4 regions of the Comamonas sp. UBA7528 genome follow, and region 3 is predicted to be linked to each of the others. Evidence: predicted binding sites of a transcription regulator. Region 3 holds the regulator's gene; each other region holds the start of a gene.

Region 1 (7,207 bases), on a different contig from region 3:
CTGGTCCAGCGGCACCCGCACCCAGATCGAGGCCACGCGGATGTCCACGCCGCGCAGATCGTCGTCGCGCAGCTGTACCTGGCCGATGCTGGCTTCGAAGCCACCGCCGGTTTCCGGCGGCATGGGGAACTCGCGCTCGCCCGACAGCAGCACGCCTTTGGCGCCCAGCACCTGGTAGTACACCATGTCGGAATCGTCGGCGCGCAGCAGCTCGCTGGCCGGACGCGGCATGTGGAACTGCAGCTGCCCGTCGCTGACCACCAGCAGCTGCGCCAGCGCCTGGGCGTTGTACTCCAGCGCACGGTCGAACGGCTTGTTGGCCAGCTCCTGCGCCACCAGCCAGGTCAACGCCAGCGACACCGGCCACAGCAGCAGCAGCGGCGTGAGCATCCAGTCGAGGATCTCGCCAAACAGGGACCGCTGTTCACGCTGGAAGATGTTCAAGGTGCAGGTTCACGCCAGGGGCCGGCAAAGGTGGCCCGGAACAAAACCGCCACGGCGGACACCGCGGCGCAGGACAGGCCGCGCGCACCGGGCGCGCAGCCCCTCAGTGGTTGATCTTCTCCAGACAATAGCCCAGGCCGCGCACGGTGGCGATGCGGATGGGACCGCGCTCGATCTTCTTGCGCAGGCGGTGGATGTAGACCTCGATGGCATTGTTGCTGACCTCTTCGCCCCACTCGCACAGGCGTTCCACCAGCTGGTCCTTGCTGACCAGACGGCCTGCACGCTGCAGCAGCACTTCCAGCAGGCCCAGCTCGCGGGCGGACAGCTCCACCATCTTGCCGTCGATGGTGGCCACGCGCCCGGCCTGGTCGTACACCAGCGGGCCGTGCTTGACGGTGCTGCTGGTGCCTCCCATGCCCCGGCGCGTCAGCGCACGCACGCGGGCTTCGAGCTCCTGCAGGCTGAAGGGCTTGGCCATGTAGTCGTCGGCACCGAAATCCAGCCCCTGCACGCGCTCCTCCACGCTGTCGGCGGCGGTGAGGATCAGCACCGGCAGCGCATCGCCCCGGCTGCGCATCTTCTTGAGCACTTCCAGCCCATGCATCTTGGGCAGGCCCAGGTCCAGGATCAGCAGGTCGAACTGGTCGTTGGTCATCAGCGCGGCATCGGCCTCGCTGCCACTGGACACATGGTCCACCACGGCACCAGCGCCGCGCAGGCTGCGCAGCAATCCATCGGCCAGCACCTGATCATCTTCGGCGATGAGTATGCGCATGGGGGTCTCCTGAAGGCGCCGCAGTCGGGCCGCGGTCGTTTATGTCTTGATGCTTCGGATGGCACTGTGAAGTGCGCCGCACCAGCCTGTCGGCCAGCCGAACCATTCTAGAAGCCGCCCATCCCCCGCACCAGCGGACTTCCCCCGGGAAAACACCCGGTTCACCTGTACGGAAGCTGACATTCACGCCGGTCTTGATGCAAGTCATTTCCGCGCGCATCCGGCAGTCCCCGGCCGCTGGCGCCGACAGACGGTACCGTGCCGTCCCGCGCGCCTGCCCACAGGCACTCAGGCCAGCGTGCCGCTGTCGCCGGCGTAGGCCTCCAGGCCAATCTGGACCACGGTGGCCACATCCTGGCCCACCGATTCCACAAACTCTGCCTCGGCCTGGGCCACGGCGTCATGGAAGGCCTGCAGCCAGTCCAGCCCGGTGGGCGTGAAGCACACGCGCCGCGCGCGCCGGTCGTGCGGATCGGACTCCCGCGTGACCAACCCCCAGGCCACGCACTGGTCCACCAGATCGGCCATGGCCTGCTTGCTCATGCCCGCGCGCTCGGCCAGGTCGGTGATGCGGTCGCCCGCCAGCGACAGGTGGCGGGTGATATGGATGTGCGCCGCACTCACCTGGTCGCGCGCCGCCAGGTTGGACAGCGCCAGCGGCACGGCCACATCGCGTGCCATCAGCTGCAGCACGCGGGCGTCGAACTGGCGCATGGCATGGCCCAGCAGCCGGCCCAGGTGGGTCTGGCGCCAGGCATCGCTGGGGGGAATGGCGTGGGGAAGTTCGCTCATGGCCCCATGGTAATTTAGTCAGGCAAACTGACTAAATATTTGTGGAATTGGCAAAACAGCACCCCTAAACTACTGTTCAAGCATCCAGCCTGTTATTCATTCCAGTGGCTGCACCCCATCCCGCCAAACCCTTCCAAGGAGAGTTTTCATGAACGCCATTGCCGCCAAGTCCGCCGACGCCAACAGCGAAAAAGCCAAGGCACTTGCTGCCGCCCTCGCCCAGATCGAAAAGCAATTCGGCAAAGGCACCATCATGAAGCTGGGCGAAGGCGAAGCGGCCCAGGACATCCAGGTGGTGTCCACCGGCTCGCTGGGCCTGGACATCGCTCTGGGCGTGGGCGGCCTGCCCCGCGGCCGCGTGATCGAAATCTACGGCCCGGAATCCTCGGGCAAGACCACGCTGACACTGCAGGTCATTGCCGAGATGCAAAAGCAAGGCGGCACCTGCGCCTTCATCGACGCCGAACATGCACTGGACACCGGCTACGCCCAGAAGCTGGGTGTGAACCTGAGCGAAGTGCTGATCAGCCAGCCCGACACCGGTGAGCAGGCGCTGGAAATCTGCGACAGCCTGGTGCGCTCCGGCGCCGTGGACCTGATCGTGATCGACTCGGTCGCCGCGCTGACCCCCAAGGCCGAAATCGAAGGCGAAATGGGCGACCAGCTGCCCGGTCTGCAGGCCCGCCTGATGAGCCAGGCACTGCGCAAGCTGACCGCCACCATCAAGAAGACCAACTGCATGGTCATCTTCATCAACCAGATCCGCATGAAGATCGGTGTGATGTTCGGCTCGCCCGAAACCACCACCGGCGGTAACGCGCTGAAGTTCTACGCCTCGGTGCGCCTGGACATCCGCCGCACCGGCACCATCAAGAAGGGCGACGAAGCCATCGGTAACGAAACCAAGGTCAAGGTCGTCAAGAACAAGGTTTCGCCTCCGTTCAAGACCGCCGAGTTCGACATCCTGTTCGGTGAAGGCATCAGCCGCGAAGGCGAGATCCTGGACATGGGCGTGAACGCCAAGATCCTGGAAAAGTCCGGCGCCTGGTATGCCTACAACGGCGAGAAGATCGGCCAGGGCCGCGACAACTCGCGTGAATTCCTGCGCGAGAACCCCGCACTGGCCGTGGAAATCGAGAACAAGGTGCGCGACAGCCTGGGCATTGCCCTGCTGCCCGTGGCCGCCGGCGAAGACGCCGCCAAGCCCGCCAAGGGCAAGAAAGGCGACAAGAACGCCACGGTGGATGAAGACGGCGTGATCGGCTAAAGCCCCCGAGCGGTTGTCCCCTCGCCACGCCAGGGGACTGCCGCCGGGCCAGGGCAGCGCCTGCCTGCGGCCTGCAGCGCACAGGCCTACGGTCGCTGCCCGCCGCCGCGTCACCACACAGGTTTGCCATCTTTGCGCAGGGTTCCCTGCGCCTTTTTTGTTTCTGGAGCGTGCACCGCATGGGCTTTGCCAAACTCTCCCTCACCGGCCGCGCGCTGCGGCTGCTGGCCCAGCGCGAGCACTCGCGGCTCGAGCTGGAGCGCAAGCTGGCCGCCCATGTGGACGAAGGCGACGATCTGGCCGCCGTGCTGGATGCGCTGGAGGCCAAGAACTTCATCAACCCGGAACGGGTGGCCCAGTCCGTGGTCTACACCCGCAGCAAAAAGCTGGGCACGGCCCGCGTGGTGCAGGAACTGCGCAACAAGGGCCTGGACGATGACACCGTGCGTGCGGCCACCGCACAGCTGCGCGCCACCGAACACGCCCGCGCCTGGGCAGTGTGGCAGCAGAAGTTCGGCCAGCCGCCCGCCACGCCCCAGGAACGCATGAAGCAGATGCGCTTCCTGTCCAGCCGGGGCTTTGGTGGCGAGGTGGTGAGCAAGGTGGTCAAAGGCCAGCCCCCCGATCCCGACCACAGCTGATGCCGCATCGGCCCTGTGCAGGGCCCCGCCTCACCACAGCCGGCCCAGGACCCCGCCGGCCACCAGGGCCAGCAAGCCGCCGGTGACCAAGACGCCATAGCGGGCGCCCCCGCTGGCAAAGGCCAGCGCGCTTTTAGCCAGGCTGCTGCTGGCCAGCACACCCAGGACTCCCCAATGCGCCACCTCCAGCGGCACCACCCCGCTGGCCGCCATCTGGGCCACGCCGGCGGCGGCGGCGTGCACCTCGGCCAGCGCCACCAGCATGGTGCTGGCCAGCACCCCGGCGCTGCCATAGCGCGCGCCCAGCCAGGCCGCCAGCAGTGACACCCCGGCAATCAGTGCCGCAATCCACAGCGCCTGCGACAGCTGGAAGGCCCGGCCGGTCGGCGCAGCCGCCTGGGTCTGCACACCTTGTGCGCGCCGCCACAGCAGCGCCACCACCCCCAGCAAGGCCAGCCCAGCCCCCACCAGGGTCCCCGCAGCCGTCTGCAGCAGGGCCGGCGACACCGCCCCCACCACGGCCACGAACAGCAGCAGCGACGCCAGATTGGCCAGCAACGCCGCCGCAGCGCAGGCACCGGTGTGGGCCGGTTCGACCCGCGCACGTTGACCCATACTGGAGACCGCAGCGGTGGACGAGGCAAAGCCGGCAAAGAAGCCCGCAATCGACAGCCCCCAGCGTGCGCCGAACAAGCGCTGCGCGACATGACCAAGCATGCCCACCGTCATGACCAGCACCCCAATGCGCCACACCATCAGGGGACTGACCGCACCCCAGGGATCGACGGGACTGCGGGAGAGCAGCGGCATGACCACCAGGGCCGCGGCCCCCAGCATCAGCGCATCCTGCAGCTCTTTTTCGCTGATCCACTCGCGGCTGAGCTTCTGCATCGGCACCTTGGCCTGCAACAGAATGGCCATCAGCACCCCCAGGGCTGCGGCCAGCGCCGCGTCTCGGGCGGCCAGCCCACCCAGCAGCGCGGTGAGCAGCAGGGCGATTTCGCCCGTCAGCCCCGGGTCCTCGCGGGCAGTGAAACCATAGGCCAGCGCCGTGAGCACGGCCACGGCCAGCAGGGCCGCAATGAACACGCCACTGCCCAGCATCCAGGCCACACACCCCAGCAGGCCCACCAGGGCATGGGTGCGCGTGCCCGCCATCAGCGCCGGGCCGGGATGCATGCGCTCGCGGACCACCCCCACCAGCAGGCCCACACCCAGGGCGGCCAGCAGCGCGCGAAAAATCGCTTCCCCTTCCATACGCCTCCGGCCCAGGTTGCAGATGGCCGGATTATCGCCAGCGCAGCGGCGCGCCGGAAGGCGGCGTCAACGCACGCGCGTGGCGCCCCAGCAGACCAGCGAGCCCACCGTCACCAGCAGCACGCCCTGCCAGAACGGCCACCCCGGCTGCACCGACAGCCACAGACTGGCCCACAGCGCCGACAGCACCGGCGCGAAATACGAGCCCGCCGCCATCACCGCCAGATTGCCGCGCTGGATGCCATGCTCCCAGCAGCTGTAGCCGATGGCCGTGGACGCGCTGATCGCCAGCACCTCCAGCCCTACGCCCCAGGACCAGCGCAGGGGCACGGTGTCCACCGCCAGCCACTGCACCCACAGCACCACGGCCGTCAGCAGCACGAACAGGCCCACACCGTTGAAACCACCGCCGTGGATGCGTGACAGCACCGAATACACCGGCCACAGGGCGGCGGCCGCGAACGCCAGCGCATAGGCCAGCGGGTTGCTGCGCATATGGGCCAGCAACTCCTGCCACCAGGGCAGGTTGCTGCCTGCGCCATCCCCGCTCAGCACCCACACCAGTCCCCAGATGCACAGCGCCACGCCCGGCCACAGCCACCAGCGCGCGCCCTGCTGGCGGCACAGCACGGCCAGCACGATGGTCAGGCTGGGCCAGAGGTAGTTGATCATGCCCAGCTCCATGGACTGGGCACGGTCCTGCGCCAGACCGATGGCCACGGACAGGCAGATCTCGTAGAGCACGAACAGCAGGCCGCAGCCCACCAGGTACACCTTGGAGACGCTGCGCAGCTGCGCCACGCGCGGCACGCCCTGCACCGCAAACAGCAGCGCGGCGCTGACGCTGTAGAGCATGGCCGCACCGCCTAAAGCGCCCAGCGCTTCGGACACCGAACGGATCAGGCCCACGGTGCTGCTCCAGCACAGCACGGCCACCAGACCGATCAGGGTGGCACGGCGCACGCTGGCAGCAGCGTGCGAAACAGGGGAAGCAGGAGTGGACATGCTGCGAAGAAACGGTGGATGACAGGGTGGGCGGCTGGCAGCGCACGCCGGAAAGCCGTGCCGCATGCGCTCACCGCCCCTGCGCAAGCGGCCGGCCGAAGCCGTTCCCGCCGCGCTGCGCCAACCGTGCGCAGGGCATTGTGCATGGCCGCAGCAGGGCCGTGGCGCAAAAAAGGCCCTCGCAAGGGCCTGGGTGGGAAACGCACGCGGGGTCGCTCAGGACTGCGTGTTGGCGGCCAGCGGGGTGACCGTGGCAGACGCGGCGGCGGCCAGTTGGCGCTTGCGCAGGAACCGATAGGCCACGCCCAGCAGCACAAACCACGCGGGCGTGGCGATCAGCGCCTGGCGGGTGTCGGCTTCCAGCGTCAGCAGCACCAGGATGCCGGCGAAGAAGGCCAGGCAGGCCACGCACATGGCCACGCCACCGGGCATCTTGTAGCGGGATGCGGCATGCAGGGCTGCCCGCTGGCGGCGGTAGACGATGTACGACAGCAGGATCAGCGACCAGACGAACATGAACAGAATCGCCGACACCGTGGTCACCAGGGTGAAGGCCTCCACCAGATTCGGCACCACCCACATCAGAAAGGCTCCGCCCAGCAGGCAGACGCAGGAGAACAGCAGGCCCCGGGCCGGCACGCCACCGCGCGACAGGCGGTGGAAGGATTCGGGCGCATCGCCCTTGAGCGCCAGGCCGTACAGCATGCGACTGGTGGAAAACACGCCGCTGTTGGCCGACGACGCGGCAGAGGTCAGCACCACGAAGTTGATGATGCCGGCCGCCGCAGGCAGACCCGCCAGCACGAACAGCTCCACGAACGGGCTCTTGCCCGGCACCACATCGCGCCAGGGGGTGACGGCCATGATGGCGATCAGCGCCAGCACATAGAACACGATGATGCGCACGGGGATCGAGTTGATGGCGCGCGGCAGCGTGCGTTCGGGGTCTTTGGCTTCGGCAGCCGTGGTGCCCACCAGCTCGATGCCCACAAAGGCAAACACGGCGATCTGGAAGCCCGCGAA
Region 2 (7,207 bases), on a different contig from region 3:
CCACATCGAAGCCGGATTCGGTGGCGATCAAGGCCTTAAGCAACTCGCCATCCAGGCCAGCATTCTGCGCGGTGTGCTCCACATGGCGGCGCACCCGCTGGTACTGGGCCGAGGACGAGAAATACGCCGCCAGCTTGCTGGCCGATGCCACGGAAGCCGCGTCCACCTTCAGGCCCGAGCCGTTGCCCCTGTGCCGGGGCGTGCCATCGCGCTGCGAATCGAAATCATCGCCCTGGAAGAACAGGCGGTAGCGTTCGTCCAGCGGCTCGGCCGCAAAGTGGGTCACGCCCTGACCATCCACATAGGCCCAGATATCGGCCCGGGCCGCGCCGGGCAGCGCCAGCGCGGCAGCCGCCACCCCAAGGGTCAGCAGCAGCTGTCGATACCGGGCCCACCCCTGGCTCTTTGGGCTCAGCCCTCGTTCACCGCACAGGCGCAGTCCCGCCAGGCGTGCCGCGCGCTGCGGCCCTGCCCGAAAAGTCTGCAGCCATGCAATGAAAGACAGCGGCATGGCAGGGCCTCAGATGTCCAGATCCACCGCGTCGCCGTGCAGCTCCATCAGCTCACGGCGCGAGGCGGCCTCGCCCTTGCCCATCAAACGGGTCATCAGGTGCTCCGTCTCCTGCAGCGGCATGGTGTCGACCTGCACCGGCAGCAGGCGGCGCGTGTCGGGGTTGAGCGTGGTTTCCCACAGCTGCTCGGCGTTCATCTCGCCCAGGCCCTTGAAGCGGCTGATCTGGCATTTCTCGCGCGCCACACCTTCCTTGGCCGCTTTCTCCAGGATGGCGTTCAGCTCGCTTTCGTCCAGCGCATACACCTTGGCCGCAGGCTTCTTGCCGCGCGCCGGCACATCCACGCGGAACAGCGGCGGACGGGCGATGCAGACATGACCGGCATCCATCAGCTTGGGGAAATGCTTGAAGAACAGCGTCAGCAGCAGCACCTGGATATGGGAGCCGTCCACGTCCGCATCGGACAGGATGCAGATCTTGCCGTAGCGCAGGCCGGACAGATCCACCGTGTCATCGGGGCCATGCGGATCGACACCGATGGCCACCGAGATGTCGTGAATTTCGGTGTTGGCAAACAGGCGGTCGCGGTCCACTTCCCAGGTGTTGAGCACCTTGCCGCGCAGCGGCAGCACGGCCTGGGTCTCCTTGTCCCGTCCCATCTTGGCGGAGCCGCCGGCCGAGTCCCCTTCGACCAGGAACACCTCGTTGTGGGCCAGATCGCGGCTTTCGCAGTCGGTGAGCTTGCCGGGCAGCACGGCCACGCCGGAGCCCTTGCGCTTCTCCACCTTCTGGCCGGCGCGCTGGCGCGTCTGTGCGGCCTTGATGGCCAGTTCGGCCAGCTTCTTGCCGTGCTCCACATGCTCGTTCAGCCACAGCTCCAGCGCCGGGCGCACAAAGCCCGAGACCAGGCGCACGGCGTCGCGGGAATTCAGGCGCTCCTTGATCTGCCCCTGGAACTGGGGGTCAAGCACCTTGGCCGAGAGCACATAGCTGGCGCGGGCAAACACATCGTCTGGCATCAGCTTGACGCCCTTGGGCAGCAACGAATGCATGTCGATGAACGCCTTGACCGCCTGGAACAGGCCGTCGCGCAGGCCGCTGTCGTGCGTGCCGCCAGCGGTGGTGGGAATCAGGTTGACATAGCTCTCGCGCAGCGGTGCCCCTTCTTCGGTGAAGGCCACACACCAGGCCGCACCTTCGCCTTCGGCAAAGTTGTCGTTGTGCCGGTCGGCAAAGCCCTCTGCCTCGAACAGGGGAATGACGGGATCGCCCGTCAGGCTTTGCGCCAGGTAGTCGCGCAGGCCGCCCTTGTACTGCCAGCTTTGCGTGTCGCGGTTCTTGTCGTTGACCAGGGACACGCTCACGCCGGGCATCAGCACCGCCTTGCTGCGCAGCAGGTGCACCATCTCGCCCATGGGCAGGTTGGACGATTCAAAGTATTTGGCGTCCGGCCAGGCGCGCACGGTGGTGCCCTGCTTGCGCTCGCCGCTTTGCAGCGGGCGCACGGTCAGGTGCTCGACCACATCGCCACCAGCAAACACCAGATGGGCCACCTGGCCGTCACGGTGCACGGTGACTTCCAAACGGGTGGACAGTGCATTCGTCACCGACACGCCCACGCCGTGCAGACCGCCGGAGAAGCTGTAGGCGCCGCCCTGGCCCTTGTCGAACTTGCCGCCGGCATGCAGGCGGGTGAAGACCAGCTCCACCACGGGAGCGCCTTCTTCGGGGTGCAGACCAAAGGGAATGCCGCGGCCATCGTCTTCCACGCTGACCGAGCCATCGGTATGCAGCGAGACCTTGATGCGCTTGCCGTAGCCGGCCAGGGCTTCGTCGGCCGCGTTGTCGATCACCTCCTGCAGGAGGTGCAGGGGGTTGTCGGTGCGGGTGTACATGCCGGGGCGTTGCTTGACCGGCTCCAGGCCCTTGAGGACACGGATCGAACCTTCCGAATATTCGGGAATGGAAGTAGAGGGTTTGGCTGCCATGGGGGCGGATTGTAGTGCGCGCGCCAGCGCACAGCTGGATAAATAAACAGTTACCCCTGACGCCATTGCTTGCACATGCGCCAGCGCCGGGGCATTTCCGGGCACAACGCTAACACAGCAGGCTGTCGCGCCGGAGTCCATTCGCGAGGTGGGGCTGCCCCACAGGCAGGGGGTGAACTGGATACATTCCACAGCTATGCAAAACCAAAACAACACCTCCAACCGCCTGTCCATGCTGCAGGTGCTGCTGTGCGGGGGCGCAGTGGTCACCTTGTCCATGGGCATACGCCATGGCTTCGGCCTGTGGCTGCAGCCCATCACCCAGGAAATGGGCTGGACCCGCGAATCCTTTGCCCTGGCGATTGCCATCCAGAACCTGTCCTGGGGCGTGCTGGGCATTTTCGTGGGCATGATGGCCGACAAACTGGGCGCCTTCAAGGTGCTCATCGGCGGCGCCATCCTGTACGCGCTGGGCCTGGTGGGCATGGCCCTGTCGCCCTCCACCTTGCTGTTTGCACTCACGGCCGGGGTGCTGATCGGTGCGGCCCAGGCCGGCACCACCTATGCGGTGATCTATGGCGTGCTGGGCCGGCAGATTCCGCCCGACCGCCGCAGCTGGGCCATGGGCGTGACGGCCGCTGCCGGTTCGTTCGGCCAATTCTTCATGGTGCCGGTCGAAGGCGGGCTGATTGCGCAGTTCGGCTGGTCCAACGCGCTCCTGATCCTGGCGGTGATTGCCCTGGTGATTGCCGCCTTGGCCTTTGGCCTGCGCGAGCCCGGCTTTGGCCGCACGGCAGGTGCTGCGCCCCAGCGCGACCAGACCATCGGCCAGGCCCTGGCCGAAGCCTGGACCAACCCCAGCTTTGTGCTGCTGCTGTCGGGCTACTTTGTCTGCGGCTTTCAGGTGATGTTCATCGGCGTGCACATGCCCAGCTACCTGAAGGACTTTGGCATTGCGCCCCAGGTGGCCAGCTATTCCCTGGCGTTGGTGGGCCTGTTCAACATCTTCGGCACCTACATTGCCGGGAATCTGGGCCAGAAAATGCCCAAGCGCTACCTGCTGTCGGGTATCTACGGACTGCGCTCGGTGGTCATCATTGCCTTCCTGCTGGCCCCGCTGTCGCCCTGGTCGGTCTACCTCTTCTCGGCCGCCATGGGCTTTCTGTGGCTGTCCACCGTGCCGCTGACCAATGCCACCATCGCCCAGATCTTCGGTGTGCAGCATCTGTCCATGCTGGGCGGTTTTGTGTTCTGCAGCCACCAGGTGGGCAGCTTCCTGGGCGTGTGGCTGGGCGGCTACCTGTATGACCGCAACGGCAATTACGACATGGTCTGGTATCTGGCGATTGCGCTGGGCATTTTTGCCGCCGTCGTCAACCTGCCGGTGCGCGAGCAGGCCCTGGTGCGCAAGCCGGCCACCGCCTGATCGGTCTCGCACCGCCGTTCAGCGCTACCATCGCTGCCATGCACACCCCCAGCACCGCCCCGCCCTCTGTCCCGCCGCGGCTGCACGGCTGGCAGCGGGCGCTGGTCTGGGCGGCCATCGCCGCAGTGCTGACAGCAGTGTTTGCCCTGTATCTGCAGCCGGACTTCATGGTCACACTCGCCAACCAAGTCTGGGCCTGCTTCTGAGCCTGGGGGCAGCCCGCCCCGGCGGCATGGCCGGGAGGTCTCATGCCCCGCATTCTCATCACCGGTGCCTCTGACGGCATCGGCGCCGAAATGGCACTCCAGCTGGCACGGCACCACCAGCAGTCGCTGCAGCTCACGCTGGCTGCGCGCAACCTCGACAAACTGCAGGCCGTGGCGGACCAGTGCCAGGCCCACGGCGCCCAGTTGCTGGCCGTCCCCACCGATGTCTCCGACGAAACCGCCTGCCGCGCCCTGGTGGCACAGAGCGTGCAGCAGTTCGGCGGCCTGGACGTGCTGGTCAACAACGCGGGCGTATCGGCCCATGCCCTGTTCGAAGAAGTGAGTGCCGAGCACCTGGCCTGGTACGAGCAGTTGATGCGCACCAATTTCTGGGGCAGTGTGTGGTGCACCCATGCGGCCTTGCCGCACCTGAAAGCCTCGCACGGCAGCATCGTGGCCGTGTCCTCGCTGGCCGGGCTGGTGGGCGTGCCCGGGCGTACGGCCTACAGCGCCAGCAAGTTTGCCCAGGCCGGCTTTTTCGAAGCGCTGCGCGCCGAGTTGAAACCGGCCGACGTCAGCGTGACCACGGCCTACCCCGGCGTGGTGGACACCCGCATCCGTTACCACGGCTACAACGCCCAAGGCCAGGCCGCAGGCGTCAGCGGCCTGAAGGAAGAACATGCCATGCCCGTGGCCGAATGTGCACGGCTGATCCTGCAGGGCATGGAACGCCGCCAACGCGAGGTGGTCATGACACGCCAAGGGCGGCTGGGCCGCTGGGTCAAGCTGATCGCCCCGGGCGTGGTGGAACGCATGGCGCTGGCGGCCCTGCAGCGTCCGCTCGGCAGCCATTGACCCTGGTCAGTCCAGGCCGTCTGCACCACCCGGCCCCGAAACGCAGGCTGCTATAGTTTTCTACATGATCCACGCCACGTCACCTGCCTCCATACTCCCGCATGCCCAGCAAGCGCCCTCCCCCTGGATCGAGCGCTGGCGCCATCTGCTGCCTGCCGGTTGCAGCGTGCTGGATGTGGCCTGCGGCAGCGGCCGCCACCTGCGCTGGCTGGCTGCCAATGGTCACACCATGACCGGGGTGGACCGCGATGCGACCGCACTGGCCGCCCTGCCCGGTCTGGGCGAGCTGGTCTGCGCCGATATCGAAAACAGCCCCTGGCCGCTGCCAGGGCGGCAATTTGGCGCGGTGGTGGTCACCAATTACCTGTGGCGCCCCCTGTGGCCCCAGATCCTGGACAGCGTGGCGCCCGGCGGCGTGCTGCTGTATGAAACCTTCGGCCAGGGCAACGAGGCTTTTGGCAAGCCTTCACGCCCGGACTTTCTGCTGGCACCCGGCGAGCTGCTGCAGGTCTGCACCGGCTGGCAGGTGGTGGCCTACGAATGCGGGCAGCTGCGCCAGCCCGACCGCGTGGTGCAGCGCATCGCCGCCATCCGCCCGGCAGGTACCAGTGCGCTCCCCGCGCGGCTGACGCCGTAATCTGGTCACCCGGTCTTTCCAGCAGGCCGATGCCTTCAGCAATGGCCGCCTGTGGTCGCCATGGAGCCACACCCACGCCCTGACACACCAAGGTCTGCGGCCCAGGCACACCGCATGCCATGGCAAGGCTTCCTGGCCACTCCGCACCCATCCGGGGTAGCACGTTCGGCCCATGGAACTTCTCTCTACCCTTTTTCTGAATCACTGCACTCCATGCCCACCTACGCCCTGCTGCTGGCCCACGACGAATACCCCAGTTCCACCACCGCATGGCCGGCACGCCCGGGTGCATCGGGCAGCCCCTGCGACGGCTGGGCCGAATGGTTCGACCACACGCCACGGCTGTTCAGCCTGCTGATGGGCGATGCCCGCCACCTGCCCGCTCTGGTACCTTGCAGCGCCTACGGGGACAACGAAAGCCTGTCCGCCCTGGCAGCCCCCATGGACGGTGTGAAAGCCCGCTGGCAATGGCTGAAGACGCAGATGGAGCCATTGCCCGCGCATTGGCCTGACGCCCAGCGCCGGCAATGGCAGGACATCGACCAGGCCATCACCACCAGCACGCGCCGCTGGCTGCTGCTGGACTGCGCCACGCTGTGCCCGCACGAATTTGACGAGCCCGTGTACACCACCTTTTTGCAGGCCCAGCGTGATCAATGCCTGTTGTGGGACTGCAGCACCCCGGGCCTGCCCGAGGCGCTGCAGAGCCTGCTGCAATCGCCCGCCGCCCAGCTGGGCTGGTGGAGCCCTTCGGTGGTGGCACGCACCGAGCTGATCGAACGCGATACCACCGACGACTGGCCCGCCTGGCTGTCGGAGCACTATGAAGAGCGCTACCACGGCGCCTGGGAGGAAGAACTCGATGCCTACGTGGTGATGCCCAAGCTGCACCCGCGCACCGGACAGCCCTGCAAGACGGAGGAGGAGCGTGAACACTGGCCTGAGGGTCTGGTCACGCCCTACGGCCGCTGGCTGCTGCATCCGGATGCCGGGGCCCATGGCGCATTTGCCAGCGGCGGCTGCATCAACCTGGTCTACCCGCCGGAGCATCCAGGACAGGCCGAGCGCCGGGGCATCCAGGACGCCAATGGACTGTGGCTGCTCACCCCAGACCAAGGCTATCCCGAAGCCTGGGCGCTGACACCGCACCTGATCCAGACCCAAGCAGCCGACGGCAGCTATGCGTTGCTGCGCCTGTCCGACCAGGCAGAGCTGTACAGCGGCCTGAAAGAGATCGAACTCTCTCAGGATGATGGGCTCGTGCGTGCGCGCCGCAGCGACGACATCATGCTGGTGCTGGACGCCACCGGCCAGCCGCTGTTCGACAGCATCTATAGCCACGTGCTGAACTTCAACCCCAAAAACGGCCTGGCGGTGGCCTTCCAGCGCCAGCACCCAGGCGACCGCAACAGCCCATGGCGCGAAGGCGTGCTCCACCGCAGCGGTGTGTTGCGCGTGCCCTGCGCCTTTGCCCAGATCGAGCGCGGCTTCAACGATTCGCCCCCCAAAGTTTTCCCCGGCGGCAAGCTGCTGGCCTACAGCCCCGAAGGCCAGCCCCATGTCTTCAGCACCCAAGGCCAGCT
Region 3 (7,207 bases):
CTGACCGTGGTTTTGTCACCAAATTCCTGCTGCAAGCGGGCGTACAGCGGCGCCAGGGAGGTGGGTGCGGGTGTTGCCGTACCGGAAGGCGCTGGGGTGGTGAACAGCTCGGCATGCAGCCGGCGGTCCAGCGGCTGGGCCACCACCAGCAGGGCGCCGGTCAGGCCGGCCAGCACCAGTATCCAGCCCAGACCCAGGGCCAGCCAGCGGTGCAGCCGCAGCCACAGAGAACGCAGTGCAGTCATGCTTGCAGCAGCCCCGGTTTAGAACGGCAGCGTGGCCTGCACGTAAAGCGTGCGGGGCATGCCGACGTACTTGCCGCCGTTGTTGTCGGTGGAGCGCAGGTAGTAGCGGCGGTCGAACAGGTTCTTGACCCCCACAGCCAGGCGCAGGTTGTGGGCTTCCTTGCCCATCTGGTAGCCGGTGCGCAGGTTGACGGTGGCATAGCCGGGCACATCGCCCAGGCGGCCGGAGGCGTCTTCCTGCGTGATGTACTGCGTACCCGATCCTGGCGAGCGCTGCTTGGACTGCGCGTTCAGGTCGGCGTTGAAGGTCCAGCGGTCCACGCTGTAGCGTGCCGACAGCGAAGCCGTGTGGCGCGAGTACAGCGGCAGGTCCTTGCCCGCAAAGTCGCCGGCCTGTGAAGAGGCCTGCGTGTAGGTATAGGTCATGCCGGCCGACAGGCCCTTGAGGGCGGGGAAGGCCTTGCCGAAGTCATAGCGCAGGGCCGATTCCAGGCCGCGGTGGCGGGTGGCACCCAGGTCGGTCCAGATGCCGTCCACGCCGACGCGGGTCAGCAGCAATTCCTTGTCGAAGTCGATGTTGAACAGCGTCAGTTCGCCGCCCCATTGCTCGCCCTGGAAATGCGTGCCGATCTCATAGGTCTTGGCCGATTCGGGGTGCAGGCCGCGGTCACTTTGCGCCAGTTGCGCATACTGCTGCGGCCCGAAGGACTTGCCGGCGTTGGCAAACACGGACCAGCGGTCGTTCATGCGGTAGAGCACCGACAGGGTGGGCAGCCATTCATCGGCCTCGGATTCCGGGGTGATGGCACTGGTCACCACTCCGCCTGCGCCCAGGTTGTTCACGTGGTTGAAGGAACGGATGCGCTCGAAACGCACGCCGGGCGTGATGGTCCAGTTGCCGATATCGATGCGGTCGTCGATATAGAAGGCATGCGCCGTGGTGCCGCCATGGCTGTTCTGGTACGCGTTCATGGGCAGGTCCATGGCATTGCCTTCAGTGCCCGAGGTGTAGTAGGCCGTGCGCAGCGCCACTTCGGAGCTTTTTTCCTTCAGGTAGCGGTAGCCCACGCTGACTTCCTGCACCACAGGGCCGGCTTCGAAGATGCGTGAATAGCGCGGCTCCAGGCCCAGGTAGTTGTAGTTGCGAGGGGCCGCGGTCAGGCGGCGCTGGCTGCCGTTTTCCTGCTCGATGTAGCTGCCACGGAAGGAATCCACGTAATAGGCCAGCACTTCGATGTTGTTGCGGCCGTCGTTGTGGGTGTATTTGAGCGAGCCGTCGGTGCGGCGGCCGGTGAACTGGTCGTAGCTGCGCGTGCTCTGGAAGGGGTCGGCCGCGTACTGCGCCGTGGTCAGGCCGCCCGGCATGCGGCCCTTGCCTTCAAAGTGGTGCAGCGAGGCGGTCAGATTGTCCTGGCCCGTCAGGCGGTAGCTGCCCTTGAGCAGCACATCGTCGATGTCGGTCTTGTCATTGCCCGCGCGCCAGCCGCTGCCGTGCGTGCCCGAGTAGAGCAGCGCGCCGCCCAGGCCGGCCGCGTTGGTGCCGCCCACAAACAGGCTGGGCGTGGTCTTGACGTTGCCGCCGTGGCTGTAGAACTCTGCGCCCACGCTGGCATCGGCCTCAAATTCCTTGGGGATGGCGCGGGTGACGAAGTTGATGATGCCGCCCACATTCTGCGGCCCGAAACGCACCGAGCCTGCACCACGGATGACGTCCACCGAGCTGAGATTGCCCAGCGAGACCGGCGCCAGCGACAGCTGGGGCTGGCCATAGGGTGCGTAGGAGACGGGCACGCCATCCATCAGCACATAGGAGCGGGGCGACAGGCGCGAGGTCAGCCCGCGCACGCCGATGTTCAGCGAAACATCGCTGCCCCCCGTGCCGTTGCTGTCCTGCACCTGCACGCCGGGCACCAGGCGCAGCACATCACGCACGCTGGCGGAACCGCTTTCCTCGATGCGCTGCTGGTCGACGATGGTGCGGGCGCCGGCATGCTCCAGCACCTTTTCCTGGTTGGGGTTGTCCAGCCAGTTGCCGGTGACGGTGACCGAGTCCAGCGTGGACACCACGGGTTCGGCGGATTGAGCGTAGACGGCGGCGGGCAGGCAGGCCAGTGCGGCGGCAGCGGCCACGGCGCAGCTCACACCGGCCGTGCGGGGAGATTGGGGAGAGGACATGGAAGAGAAGGGCAGAGGCTGCGTTCAGGCCGCTGTGGTCAGCAGGGCAGGCGGCGGCACGGCAGAAAGAGAGTTGGTGATAAAAATCAACAATGATTATAAATAGGAATGATGCGCAGTTTGGGCGGTAAGGTCGCCAAAGTCGCTGTGGCTGTCCGGGGAAGTCGTGGACCCCTGGCTGCCGCGAAGGTTGCAGATCCCGAAGCATCCTGCCTTCGCAGGGGGTTGCCGTGGCCTATCATGCGGGCCGCAGCACAAGCACCGTAGCGTTGCTTGCGCATTGCTCCGTGGGAAGACTGCGACTTTGCGGCCGGCACGCTTTGTGCAGATGCGGTGAAGGTACTGTGTCGGTCCTGGCGGTTTTCGGCGGGGCGCTGCTGCGTTGTTTTTCAGGAATCTTTGGTGAACTCTCCCGCTTTCTCTGCCCTGTTGCCTGTGATTTTGATGATTGGCCTGGGCATCGTCCTGGCCAAGCTGCAGTGGGTGCGCCACGCCGCCGTACGGGATCTGTCGAATCTGGTGTTCTATGTGCTGACGCCGGCATTGCTGTTTCGCACCATGATGCAGGTGAAGCTGACGGATCTGGATTTCGCTCCCATCGGGGTGTATTTTCTGGCTGTGGCCCTGGTGTTTGCCGCCACCATGTTGGTGCAGGGCTTCACCACGCTGGGCGCTGCGCGCGCGCTGGCCAATACCTTCAGCAACACGGTGATGATCGGTATCCCGCTGATGGGCCTGGCCTATGGCGAGCAGGGCTTGGTCACGCTGTTCACCCTGATTTCCGTGCATGCCCTGGTGCTGCTGACCAGCGGCACCATCATTTTTGAACTGGCCGCCGCGCGCCAGGCCAGCCGGGCAGGCCAAGCGGACGCACGCGGCATGGGCCGCACGATTGCCCAGGCGGTGAAGAACAGCATCCTGCACCCGATTCCGCTGCCCATCATTGCCGGCGTGCTCTACGCCCAGACCGGCTTGCCGGTGCCCGAGGTGGTGGACAAGCCGCTGCAGCTGATGGGGCAGGCGCTGGGCCCGATGTCGCTGTTGCTGGTGGGGGTGACGCTGGCCTATGGCCGGGTGCACGGCAATCTGACTGCTGCGCTGCGCATTGCCGTGGTGAAGACCATCGTGCATCCCGCCGTCTTCCTGGGCTGTGCCTGGCTGCTGGGTCTGCGCGGCCCGGCGATGGCCGCCATGGCGCTGGCCGCGGCCTTGCCCGTGGGCGCCAATGTGTTTTTGTTCACCCAGCGCTACGAAGTGGGCGAGGACGAAGTCACGGCCAGCATTGCGGTTTCCACCGCGCTGGCCCTGGTCACGCTGCCGGTGGTGCTGACGGTATTGCAGCGCTGGGGGTAGGTGACCGCAAGCCTTGGCGGCGATGGCCGTGGCGCTGCAGCGCAGCCGTGTTGCAATGGGAAGCAGCGCGTCTCAAAGAGATATGGGCGACTCTGGGTGGCGGCTGATCATCAAATGACTGGCTTGCCCAGATGCCGCAGGGCATTGTCTGTCTCCGGGAAATTCTTGGCATTCAGGCCTTGGCAGGTCCGGGGGCGCTGCTCTTTGACCTTGTCCATCTGCCGCAGTAGCCTGTGCGGACCCTTTATTGCTTCGTTGAACTGTGCGTTGGGTCGCGTGGCACCAGGGCCAGATCAGTGCCGAGCGGGCGTCCCGCTGTCGCAGCAGGGGGAGTGCGCGGCGGTGTACCTGGTGGCAGGAGCACAGGGCTGCTACTCACAGGCTTCGGCGCAGAAAAAAGCCCCGGGTGCGCGAGCGCCGGGGCTTGGGGGCACCACCTAGACTTGGCGCGTACACCGATATGTGTTGTATCGGCATCTGCGGCGGGGACTTGAGCGGTTTGGGTCTAAAAAGCGCCATTCAGGGCGCAAGACGCTCCCGCACCCAGACCAGGCTGTCGTCTGGCCCGCTTTCGGCGCGGTAGCGCAAGCGGTCATGCAAGCGGCTTTTGCGGCCCTGCCAGAATTCCCAGCGGTCGGGCACCAGACGGAAGCCGCCCCAGTGCGGGGGGCGCGGGGGCTTGAGCAGGAACTGGGCGCCATATTTGGCTGCGTTGGTTACCAGTACGCTGCGGCCGGAAATGACCTGGCTTTGCGGGCTGGCCCAGGCGCCAATGCGGGAGTCCAGCGGGCGGCTGTGAAAGTAGGTGTCGCTTTCTTCATCGCTGACGCGTTCGACCCGGCCTTCGATGCGCACCACGCGCTCCAGCTCCACCCAGTGGAACTGCAATGCCGCAAACGGGTTGCCCGCCAGCTCGTTGCCTTTGCGGCTGTCGTAATTGGTGTACCAGACGATGCCGCGTGCGTCATAGCCCTTGATGAGCACGATGCGTGTGCTGGGGCGCAGGTCATTGCCGACCGTGGCGACGGTCATGGCATTGGGTTCGGCCACCTGTGCGCTCACGGCTTCCTGCAACCACTGGTCGAACTGCGCCAGGGGATCGGCTTTGGACGCTTCTTCATTGAGTTCTGCGCGCTCGTAGCTCTTGCGCAGGTCGGCGATGTTTGCAGAAATCTGGCTCATCCCGCCATTGTGCCTCCTGCATGCGGCAGTGTGGTACTCGCAGCAAGTGGGGTACAAGCCTGAGAGAGCAAGTGCAGGACGCTGTGCTCAGGGAGGGGGCAGGTACACAGCCGCAGACCACGACGCACGGCAGCCATGCGGGCATGGCGCAGGGCGGATGCGGCTTCAGCCTGCCAGGGACACCGTTTCGGCGCGGCTCATGTGCTCCAGGGCGGCGCAGACATCGGCCATGCGGCCGCTGAGCACTATGCGGGCGCGATCGCCCACATCACGGCGCAGGACGCGTACCTTGTCGTCCATGGCCACGCTGAAATAGCGGTTGTCATTGGCGCTGGCTGTACTGCCGCTCACGCCGAGCAAGCGGAGCGTGGTGAACGCGGGATCCGGGGTGTTCCGTTGCGCACGGGCGCCGGATGCTGCGGTGGATGCAGCAGACGCTGCCGCACGACGACCGCCCAGAACTGAGCGGCGATGGGCAGGCATGGACAACGGGGCAGTAAGGGTGAAGCCGGCCGGGGTGCTGGTAGTGGTGAACAGGCGCATGGAGGAGCTCGCTTTCTGTCGTGCAGTTTTCCGGGCAAACCTACTCCCTCAGGCTGCACACACCTGATTGGAGAGAGAAATTCAGGACAAAGCAGTCTCTGCACGGCCGCGCGGGCCGTGGGAGAGCGCTGTAGTGGTGACGAAAGCGGGCTGGGCGGCGCTTCCGTTGTCAAAGGCCTGGCGCAGTGGTGGCAACGCCCAGGGCGTCACTGCGCGACCAGACCGAAAGTCTCTGCGCTTACATGTGCGCCGAGTTGCGGATCAGGCCTACGGCCAGCCCTTCGATGGCGAAGGGCTCCTCAGGATTGACCTGGATGACGGGGTAGTCGGGGTTTTCGGGCAGCAGTTCGATCTGCGAGCCAGTGCGGCGCAGGCGCTTGACGGTGACGTCGTCACCCAGGCGGGCCACGACGATCTGGCCATTGCGGGCCTCGCGCGTGGACTGGACGGCCAGCAGGTCGCCGTCCAGGATGCCGGCGTCCCGCATGGACATGCCGCGCACCTTCAGCAGGTAGTCGGGCTTGTGGGCGAACATGCTGGCCTCCACCGAATAGGTCTGGTCGATGTGTTCTTGCGCCAAAATGGGCGATCCCGCAGCGACGCGCCCCACCAGCGGCAGCAGCAGCGGCTGCATGGCAGTCAGAGGTAGTGCAAAGATGTTGCCGCGGGCTGCGTTGATGCTGCGCACGGTGTCCACACACAGGCGAATGCCGCGTGATGTGCCACTGACCAGCTCGATCACGCCCTTGCGGGCCAGGGCCTTGAGGTGTTCCTCGGAGGCATTGGCCGACTTGAAGCCCAGTGTGCTGGCGATCTCGGCCCGGGTCGGGGGCGCGCCAGTGCGGCTGATGGCAGACTGGATCAGATCCAGAATCTGCTGCTGCCGGGGGGTGAGCTTGGGGTGGTCCATGGGCATTCCTTGATCGGTGGGGATGAATACTGTGTGTTCATCCAGTACCTGTATTTTTGACCAGTTTGCAAAGGACTGCAAGTGGAAAGTGGCAAGACCATCGTCATTCTGGGGACCGGCGGCACGATTGCCGGGGTGGCAGACCATGCGGGCGCCCATGTGGGCTACCGTCCGGCCCAGTTGGGTGTGGCGCAGCTGCTGCAGGCGGTGCCGGATTTGGAGCGCGTTGCAAATGCACCACTGCAGGCCGAACAAGTGGCCCAGCTGGACAGCAAGGACATGGACCACGCCACCTGGCATGCGCTCGCCGTGCGCTGCAGCCTGCTCCTGGAGCGCGCTGATGTCGGTGGCATTGTCATCACCCATGGCACCGACACACTGGAAGAAACCGCCTGGTTTCTGCAGTGTGTGCTGCAGCCATCCAAGCCCGTGGTCCTGACCTGTGCCATGCGTCCGGCCAGCGCCATTTCAGCCGATGGCCCGGGCAATCTGCGGGATGCGGTGATCAGCGTGGCCGATGCCTGTGCTGCAGGGCGCGGTGTGCTGGCCGTGGTGGCTGGGATGGTGTTCAGTGCCCGCCAGGTGCGCAAGGTGCACCCCTACCGGGTGGATGCATTCGACGGCGGTGACAGCGGCCCGCTGGGCTGGGTGGAGGAGGGGCGGGTGCGCTGGGCCGGCGCCGTGGACGGGGCTGCTCTGTCGGCACCGAAGATTCCGCCGGTGGGTGCGCTGCGCCCGCCTGCCGAATGGCCCCAGGTGGAAATTCTGTTGAGCCATGCAGGCTGCAGCGGCCCGGTGA
Region 4 (7,207 bases), on a different contig from region 3:
CGAAAACGGAGTTGTGCCGCAGACGCAAAAAAGCCGGCTCGGGGCCGGCTTTTCGAATCCTGTGAAGGACGCTTTACTTGACGTGCTTGCCGATCAGGCCAGCCATCTCAAACATCGAGACTTGGGGCTTGCCGAAGACTTCCTTGAGCTTGGCGTCGGCGTTGATCATGCGCTTGTTGGCAGCGTCTTGCAGGTTGTTGGCCTTGATGTAGACCCACAGCTTGCTGATGATTTCGGTGCGTGGCAGGGGAGTGGAACCGACCACGGCAGCCAGAGCGGCGCTGGGGGTCAGGGGTTTCATGAAGGCTGCGTTAGGGGTGCGCTTTTTTGCAGGTGCTGCCGGTGCAGCGGTTGCCTTCTTTGCAGTTGCCATGGTTGCTTGTCCTTGTTGAGGAAGTGTGGTTCTCTTCGCCACGCTGCGGTCTTGCAGCAAGGCATCAGCAAATCCTACTGGGAAAATTTGCCCATTCCAAGCTGACTGGCCCCTTTTTTTGCCTCGAATTGTTGTGCAACGTCACTTTTGGCGGGTTTCCGGCACTGGCGGCGCGCCGGAATGGGTGTCCAGGGTGCCATGGCGACAAAAAAACGGTGGTGGCTGCACTCGCGTGCGGAGGCGATTTTCAGGGGGAATGGCAGCGCTGGCGGCACAGCCAGAGGTGTCAGGCGGACATCTGTGGAAGACCGTGGCCCATGTTGTCGGGAGCCTGTCAGCGGCTGCCGGGATGATAGGGTGGCCCTTCCCGGTGGCTTGCACGTGCTGCCTGCGATCTGCCGTCGGCTGCCGTTTGCTGGCTTGCGTGCGGCTGTATTCTGCGTCTCTGCCAGGGCCTCGGCGCCAACGCTGGGATCCGCTATCTCGCGCCCTGCGGGGTGATGACTATTGTTTTGGAGCTTTTTTCATGCGCGCTGCCTCTGCCCACGGTCCCCAGGTTGCCACCTGCGATCTGTGCGATGTGTACAAGAACGACGAATCCGGCCAGTTCCGGGTGCTGCCGCCGGTGTTTCCCAGCTTTGGCGGGGTGGAGTCCTTTGCCGGCCCGGCCTTCACGGTGAAGTGCTTTGAAGACAACAGCCTGGTCAAGGCGGCGGTCGACGCCCCGGGCCAGGGTCGGGTGCTGGTGGTGGATGGTGGTGGCTCGGTGCGCCGCGCGCTGGTGGGCGGCAATCTGGCGGCTGCCGCTGCCCGCAACGGCTGGGCGGGCGTGGTGGTGTATGGCGCTGTGCGCGATGTGGCCGAGTTGCGTGCCGCCGCCGTGGGCATACGCGCGCTGGCGCTGATGCCGCTGCCCACCGAAAAGCGCAACGAAGGTCAGTCCGGCGTGGCCGTGCAGCTGGCCGGGGTGACGGTACGCCCCGGTGACTGGGTGTATGCCGATGCCGATGGCGTGGTGGTGGCCGACCGGGCCATCCACCCGGGAGCCTGAGCGCTCCGTAGCGGCCGCGTCCTGCGGGGCTCATGACGCTGGTGGTTGCTGGCGTCTCCTGCAGGCATGCCTACGAGGCGTCTTGGGGCGCCAGAGCGGCAGATATTGCCCCCGGCGCCTCAGGCTGCGCGGTTCGTCACCCGCTGGAGCGGCAGCGACAAGGTCGCGACCAATCCTGGTGCGCCCGGAGCCAGCTGCAACTGGCCGCCAGCGCTTTCGGCGATGCGCTGCACGATGGTCAGACCCAGGCCGCTGCCCTGGGTGGCCGATGTCTTGCGCCAGAAGCGTTGCAGGGCCTGGGTGCATTCCTCGGCACTCAATCCGGGGCCATGGTCCTGCACCTGAATCTGCAAGGTGGCGGGAGCGGTGGCCGTGCTGGCACAGGCCTCCATTCCTGTCATACCCGTTGAACCGTGGTTCCTTGTGCCATGGGCTGGGCCGAGCCTTCCCTCAGCGCCATTGGCATCGCCAGCTGTGCCCGTGCCGGCAAGCTGCAGGCTCAGTTGCAGGGTGATGGGTTGCGCACCCAGGTGGTGGCGCAGGGCGTTGTCTACCAGGTTGGTGACGGCGCAGGTCAACAGGGCGGGGGCCAGTGGCAGCTCCCAGCCGTGCAGTGCGTAGGGTTCCAAGTCGGTCTGCAGCCTGGGCGTCGGGGCGCCGCCTTTGCCGGCGCGTTGCAGCGATTGGCGGCAGGCCAGTTGCAGGGCCTCGGCGATGGCAGCGCCCTGCGTGCTGGGCGCTGTGCCGGCGCTGGCGCTTTCCACGCGGGCGAGCTGCAGCAGCTGTTCCAGTGTGGCGTGCATGTGGTCGATGCCTTCGCTGGCCTGCTTCAAGGCCAGGCTGGCGGGTCTGCCTGTGCCGCTCGGCGTGGCCGGGCCGGTGCCCGCGTGGCGTTCCAGCACCAGTTGGGCCACTTGCACATGGGTTTTGATGGCGGTCAGCGGGGTGCGCAACTCGTGTGCGGCGTCGGCCGTCCAGCGGCGCTCGTGCTCGATGGCACGGTTCATGCGGCCCAGCAGCTGGTTCAGGCTGCCCACCAGGGGGGCCAGCTCTGCCGTGTCCTGGCCGGTCTGTACCGGCGACGGGTCCTGGGGAGGGCGGTGCTGTAGCTCTTCACCCAGGCGGCGCAGCGGCTCCAGGCCCAGGGTGCAGATCCACCAAGTCAGCAGCACCACGCCGGCCAGGGCCAGGACAAAAGGTACCACCAGGGTATAGACAAAGGATTGCACCAGCTGTTCGCGCACGTCCAGCCGATCGGCTGTGGCGATGCGGATGCCGTTTTCCTCCAGCACATAGGTGCGCCAGGATTTGCCGCCTTTCTCAATGCGGCCAAAGCCGGAGCGGGTGAGCGGGGTGAAGTCGGGGCTGTTGCTGGTCTTGGCCAGCGGCAGGATGTCCACCTCGCTGCGCACCAGGCTGACCTCGCAGGCCACGCCGTCGCGGGCAATCACCGATAGCAAGGCGTTGTTGGCGGGCGTGATGGCATCCACCTGCGCCGGCTGGAATTGGTGGACGATGCCCGCCACCATGCGGGCGCTGGCGATCAGCCGGTCGTCCAGCATGGTGCGCAGCTCGCGCTGCATGGTGGGAAACATCCAGGCCGCCACGCTGCCCCACAGCACGCACAGTGTCAGGCTCAGACCCAGCACCAGGCGCAGGCGCAGGCTGGTGGGGGCGGGGGAGCGGCGCAACAGTTTCATGCCGGATCCTCAAAGACCGGGCTGGCAGTAACGCGCGCCCAGCCGAAAGCCGATGCCGCGCACCGTGTCGATGATGTCGCTGCCCAGTTTCTTGCGCAGATGGTGTACGTGCACGTTCACCGTGTTGCTGCCCACATCCAGGTCAAAGCCGTACAGGCTGTCGTGCAGCTGGGCCAGATTCAGCACACGGCCTCGGGACTGCAGCAGCGCCGCCAGCAGCGCCCATTCGCGGCGCGACAGCTCCACCAACTGACCATTGCGCCAAACTTCGCCGGTGCCGGCGTTCACCTGGCAGTCCCCCAGCGCTATCAGGTCGGTGGCACGGCCGCCGGCGCGGCGCAGCAGCGCGTGCAGGCGCAGCACCAGTTCCTGCAGGTCGAAGGGCTTGGTCAGGTAGTCGTCGGTGCCGGTCTGAAAGCCGGCCACCTTGTCTTCGATGGTGCCGCGCGCGGTCAGTATCAGCACCGGCAGCTGCAGGCCGCCAGCGCGCCAGCTGCGCAGCAGGGCCAGGCCGTCACCGTCGGGCAGGCCCAGGTCCAGCACACAGGCGTCGAAATGTCCCGCAGTCAGATGGCGGTCGGCGAGGGCCAGGTTGGGGGCAATGTCGCAGGCAAAGCCGTGCAGCTCCAGACCGGCCTTGATGCCGCTGGCCACGAGGCTGTTGTCTTCCACGATCAGTATGTGCATGCCGCTGCCCCTGCACGCCCACGCGCGCAAAAAACCAGTGATTCTAGAAATGCAGGGTTATCGCAGTATTAAAGGAGGGTTGTCGTGGCGTGCCCGGGCCGGCAGGCGAGCGAGGCAGAATTCCTTGGACGCTCTGCAGCAATTGCTGACAGCAGCAGCCCTTGTCATCTGCCAAATTGTCCGCATGTGGTGAACGGGTCGCGGGGTATGTTGCTGCGGGACCCGCTGGCGTGGAGAGAAAGGTCTGTCATGTGGAAGCTTGGTCGTCTGCTGTCGGTGTTTCGCAAGGAGCTGCGGCTCGCCTGGGCGGTGCTGCGGGATCCGCGTGCGCCCAAGGCTGCCAAGCTGGCCACGGTGCTGGCAGCGTTGTACGTGGTCAGCCCGGTGGATTTTGTCTCGGACTTCATCCCCGTTCTGGGCTGGCTGGATGACGGGGTGATCGCCTTTCTGCTGCTGCAGCTGGCCTTCAAGTTCCTGCCGCCCGAGCTGCTGGCCACGCTGCGGGCCCGGGTGGCGCAGCGCAGCCCCGGCAAGGCCACGCCCTGAGGCCAGGGCGCGTGCCTGCGCTCCTGGTGTTCGACGTTATCGACGTGATCAGCCCACAGCGCGCGCCAGGATGGCTTTGGTCTGCTGTGCCAGCGGTGCCTGGTACTGCAGTGTCAGATCGGGGCCGGGTTGGTCCAGTCCGGGCTGGGGTGCAGTGGCAGGCGCGCCGGGCAGTGCCCCCAACTGAAACAGCGTTGGCCGGTCCAGTTGCTCTGCCCAGGCGCTGTAGGTGCGCCGCGCCGTGGCGTGCAGCAGCGCCAAGTGCTGGGGGAGCTGGGCCAGAATCTGCGGTGCGCGCTGCACGGCGGGGCCGGGTGCGTGGCGCAGTTCGTCCTGGCCTTCGCTGCACCAGGCGCGGACACTGTCCTCCGTGACTTCCAGGTGGCCCTGAAACGCCCAGTGGCGGCCGTGCACAAAGCCTTTGTTCAGGCAGAACGCGCCGTACATGCTGCGCGAGGCGCCCTGGGGCAGCTCGAACGTGTCGTAATGCCAGTTGAACAGCGTGATCCGGGGGGGCAGCTGCATCAGATCCTGCGCCTGGCGTGTGACCCATACGTTGCTCCAGCCGATGTTGGGGCAGGGGTTGCGCCACACCCGAGCGCCCATGGCGCGGGCCAGCATCTGCGCGCCAAAGCAGTGGCCCAGCACGGGCACGTCGTGTGCCAGTGCGCTCTGCAGCAGGCAACGTTCCTGTTCGATCCAGCGCAGCTGCTCGTTGGCGCAGTGGTTGCTGCCCAGCACCACCACCCCGCGGTAGTCCGACGCCCGCACAGGTGCGCGGCCTTCCTGGCAGGGGCTGATCAGTTCACAGGCAATGCCTTGCTGCTGCAAATGTTCCCAAAGTACCCCGGGGCCTTGTGCGGCTTCGTGCTGGAGGATGGCGACAGGTTTCATACATCAAAGGGCTGGGTGTTACAGCCTGTGGTGGCGATGGCTGAAATTTAGGCATTCGGGCATCAAGCCCGTGTCGGGATTGCGCAGTTGGCTATCAAGATGGTGTCAAGCTGGCGTAGCCAGGCAGAGGGGCCGCATGCCTTGCGCCACGCCGTTCTGCCCATAGCCCTGGCAGCGCGGTAGGCATTGGCCGGGCAGAGTGGATGGATCTGTATAAAAATACAGGTTCCTGCCCATTTCCGCCACTTCCTGCAATTTCCCGCCCGTGTCTGCGCCGCAGCCTGCTGCCCTCCCGCCCCATCGCCTGTATTACCTGCACAACTTTCAGCGTGCGCTGAACTGGTTGGGGCAGCGCTATGGGGACCTGCTGGGTGAAGAGGAGGCCGGCTTTCTGGCCGGGTTTGCCCGGTTGCCGGAGACCGCACAGGCCCTGCTGGTGCGCATGGTGATGCGCAAGGGTCCGTGGTTTCGGGCCAGCAAACTGGTGTATGCGGAAATCGGCGACAGTGCCCAGGCGGCCGTGCCGCTGCTGCAGATGGGCTGGCTCAGCACTTCGGAGCCCATGGCGCTGGCCGAGCTGTTTGGCCTGCACACCAAGCCCGAACTGCTGGATATCTTGAAAGGCGCCGGGTTGGCGGCCACGCTGCGCAAGGCCGACATGCTGGCTGCGCTGGACGGGCAGATGGACCCTCAGCCCTATGCGGGCTGGCACCCCCAGGCCACGGAACCTGTCTGGCGCGTGATGGTGGGGGAGGTGTGCGAGCGGCTGCGGCTGATGTTCTTTGGCAACCTCCACCAGGACTGGTCGGAGTTTGTGCTGGCCGATCTGGGCATTTTCCGCTACGAAGCCGTGGCGCTGGATGCCGCCTCACGCGCTTTTCAGAGCCGTGCCGATGTGGACTTCTACCTGGCTATTTCCACCAGCCGCCAGACACTGGATGCCGGGGGCGATGCCGGGGCACTGCTGCAGTCGCTTGGGCAGCTTGAAAGCCCCCACCACTGGCTGAGCCAGCGCCGCGCCAAGCTGCTGCTGCGCCTGGGCCAGGCATGCGAGCGGGTGCAGGACTGGGAAACCGCTGCCCGGGCCTACACCGCCAGCCGCTACCCCGGCGCCCGCCACCGGCATATCCGCGTGCTGGAGCGCATGCAGTGCTTTGACCTGGCCCTGGACCTGGCGGCCCAGGCCCAGACGGAACCTGAAAGTGAAGAGGAGTCTCAGCGCGTGGCCCGCATGCTGCCGCGCTTGCGTCGCAACGCGGGCCTGGGCGGCGCACCCCGCCAGGCTGCGTTGGCTCCGGCCGTGGCTGCGCTGTGCAGCGAGATCGTGCTGGCGCCGCCTGCCCAGCCGGTGGCCGTGGAATACGCATTGCGCGACCACTGGCACCGCGCGGAGGCACCGGTGTTCTATGTGGAGAATGCGCTCATCAACTCGCTGTTCGGCCTGCTGTGCTGGCCGGCGATTTTTGCACCGCTGCCGGGGGCGTTCTTCCACCCCTTTCAAAGCGGTCCGGCGGATCTGGGGGCTCCCGACTTTGTGGCCCGCCGCCAGCCCCTGTTCGATGCCTGCCTGGCCGAGCTGCAGGACGGCCGTTACCGCGCCACCATCTGCCAGCGCTTTGCCGACAAGGCGGGCACGCAGTCGCCCTTTGTGTGCTGGGGCGCGTTGAGTGAAGCGTTGCTGGCTCTGGCGCTGGACTGCATTCCAGCCGTCCATCTGCAACGGCTGTTTGACCGCCTGTTGCGGGACGTGAAGGCCAACCGCACCGGCTTTCCCGATCTGGTGCGTTTCTGGCCTGAACGCGCAGAGGGCGCAGGACGTTATGAGCTGGTGGAAGTCAAAGCGCCTGGTGACAAGCTGCAGGACAACCAGATCCGCTGGCTGGACTATTGCGCCGCCCATGGCATTCCCGTATGCGTCTGCCATGTGCAGTGGCAGGGGGCTGGTGAAGAGGTATG

Evidence for each region. Region 3 encodes LexA, which represses DNA repair genes until DNA is damaged. Its sites were predicted from a motif close to ACTGTATNNNNATACAGT; they were not measured.
Region 1: recA (recombinase RecA) is a predicted target of LexA. The motif match lies at 2,086-2,103, and genes of this name have one in related genera.
Region 2: B3349_RS10535 (DNA topoisomerase IV subunit B) is a predicted target of LexA. The motif match lies at 2,534-2,551, and genes of this name have one in related genera.
Region 4: B3349_RS04415 (VRR-NUC domain-containing protein) is a predicted target of LexA. The motif match lies at 5,460-5,477, and genes of this name have one in related genera.

What each region holds. Positions count from the first base shown of each region.
Region 1 covers NZ_DLMU01000003.1:162,396-169,602, reverse strand. The annotation lists gene B3349_RS03765 (sensor histidine kinase) at 1-444, opposite strand, end outside; gene B3349_RS03760 (response regulator) at 548-1,222, opposite strand; gene B3349_RS03755 (MarR family winged helix-turn-helix transcriptional regulator) at 1,511-2,014, opposite strand; gene recA (recombinase RecA) at 2,163-3,281, shown strand; gene recX (recombination regulator RecX) at 3,461-3,922, shown strand; gene B3349_RS03740 (MgtC/SapB family protein) at 3,953-5,179, opposite strand; gene yddG (aromatic amino acid DMT transporter YddG) at 5,246-6,184, opposite strand; gene cycA (D-serine/D-alanine/glycine transporter) at 6,401-7,207, opposite strand, start outside.
Region 2 covers NZ_DLMU01000008.1:327,099-334,305, reverse strand. The annotation lists gene B3349_RS10540 (lytic transglycosylase domain-containing protein) at 1-511, opposite strand, end outside; gene B3349_RS10535 (DNA topoisomerase IV subunit B) at 521-2,500, opposite strand; gene B3349_RS10530 (MFS transporter) at 2,733-3,926, shown strand; gene B3349_RS10525 (hypothetical protein) at 3,965-4,132, shown strand; gene B3349_RS10520 (SDR family oxidoreductase) at 4,175-4,987, shown strand; gene B3349_RS10515 (class I SAM-dependent methyltransferase) at 5,052-5,624, shown strand; gene B3349_RS10510 (DUF6630 family protein) at 5,838-7,207, shown strand, end outside.
Region 3 covers NZ_DLMU01000009.1:36,912-44,118, reverse strand. The annotation lists gene B3349_RS11395 (PepSY-associated TM helix domain-containing protein) at 1-245, opposite strand, end outside; gene B3349_RS11390 (TonB-dependent receptor family protein) at 264-2,420, opposite strand; gene B3349_RS11385 (AEC family transporter) at 2,823-3,773, shown strand; gene pdxH (pyridoxamine 5'-phosphate oxidase) at 4,293-4,955, opposite strand; gene B3349_RS11375 (hypothetical protein) at 5,121-5,498, opposite strand; gene lexA (transcriptional repressor LexA) at 5,737-6,408, opposite strand; gene B3349_RS11365 (asparaginase) at 6,490-7,207, shown strand, end outside.
Region 4 covers NZ_DLMU01000004.1:60,593-67,799, forward strand. The annotation lists gene B3349_RS04385 (SWIB/MDM2 domain-containing protein) at 74-373, opposite strand; gene rraA (ribonuclease E activity regulator RraA) at 900-1,424, shown strand; gene B3349_RS04395 (ATP-binding protein) at 1,544-3,124, opposite strand; gene B3349_RS04400 (response regulator) at 3,134-3,811, opposite strand; gene B3349_RS04405 (YkvA family protein) at 4,061-4,357, shown strand; gene B3349_RS04410 (type 1 glutamine amidotransferase) at 4,406-5,251, opposite strand; gene B3349_RS04415 (VRR-NUC domain-containing protein) at 5,517-7,207, shown strand, end outside; gene B3349_RS04420 (helicase C-terminal domain-containing protein) at 7,205-7,207, shown strand, end outside.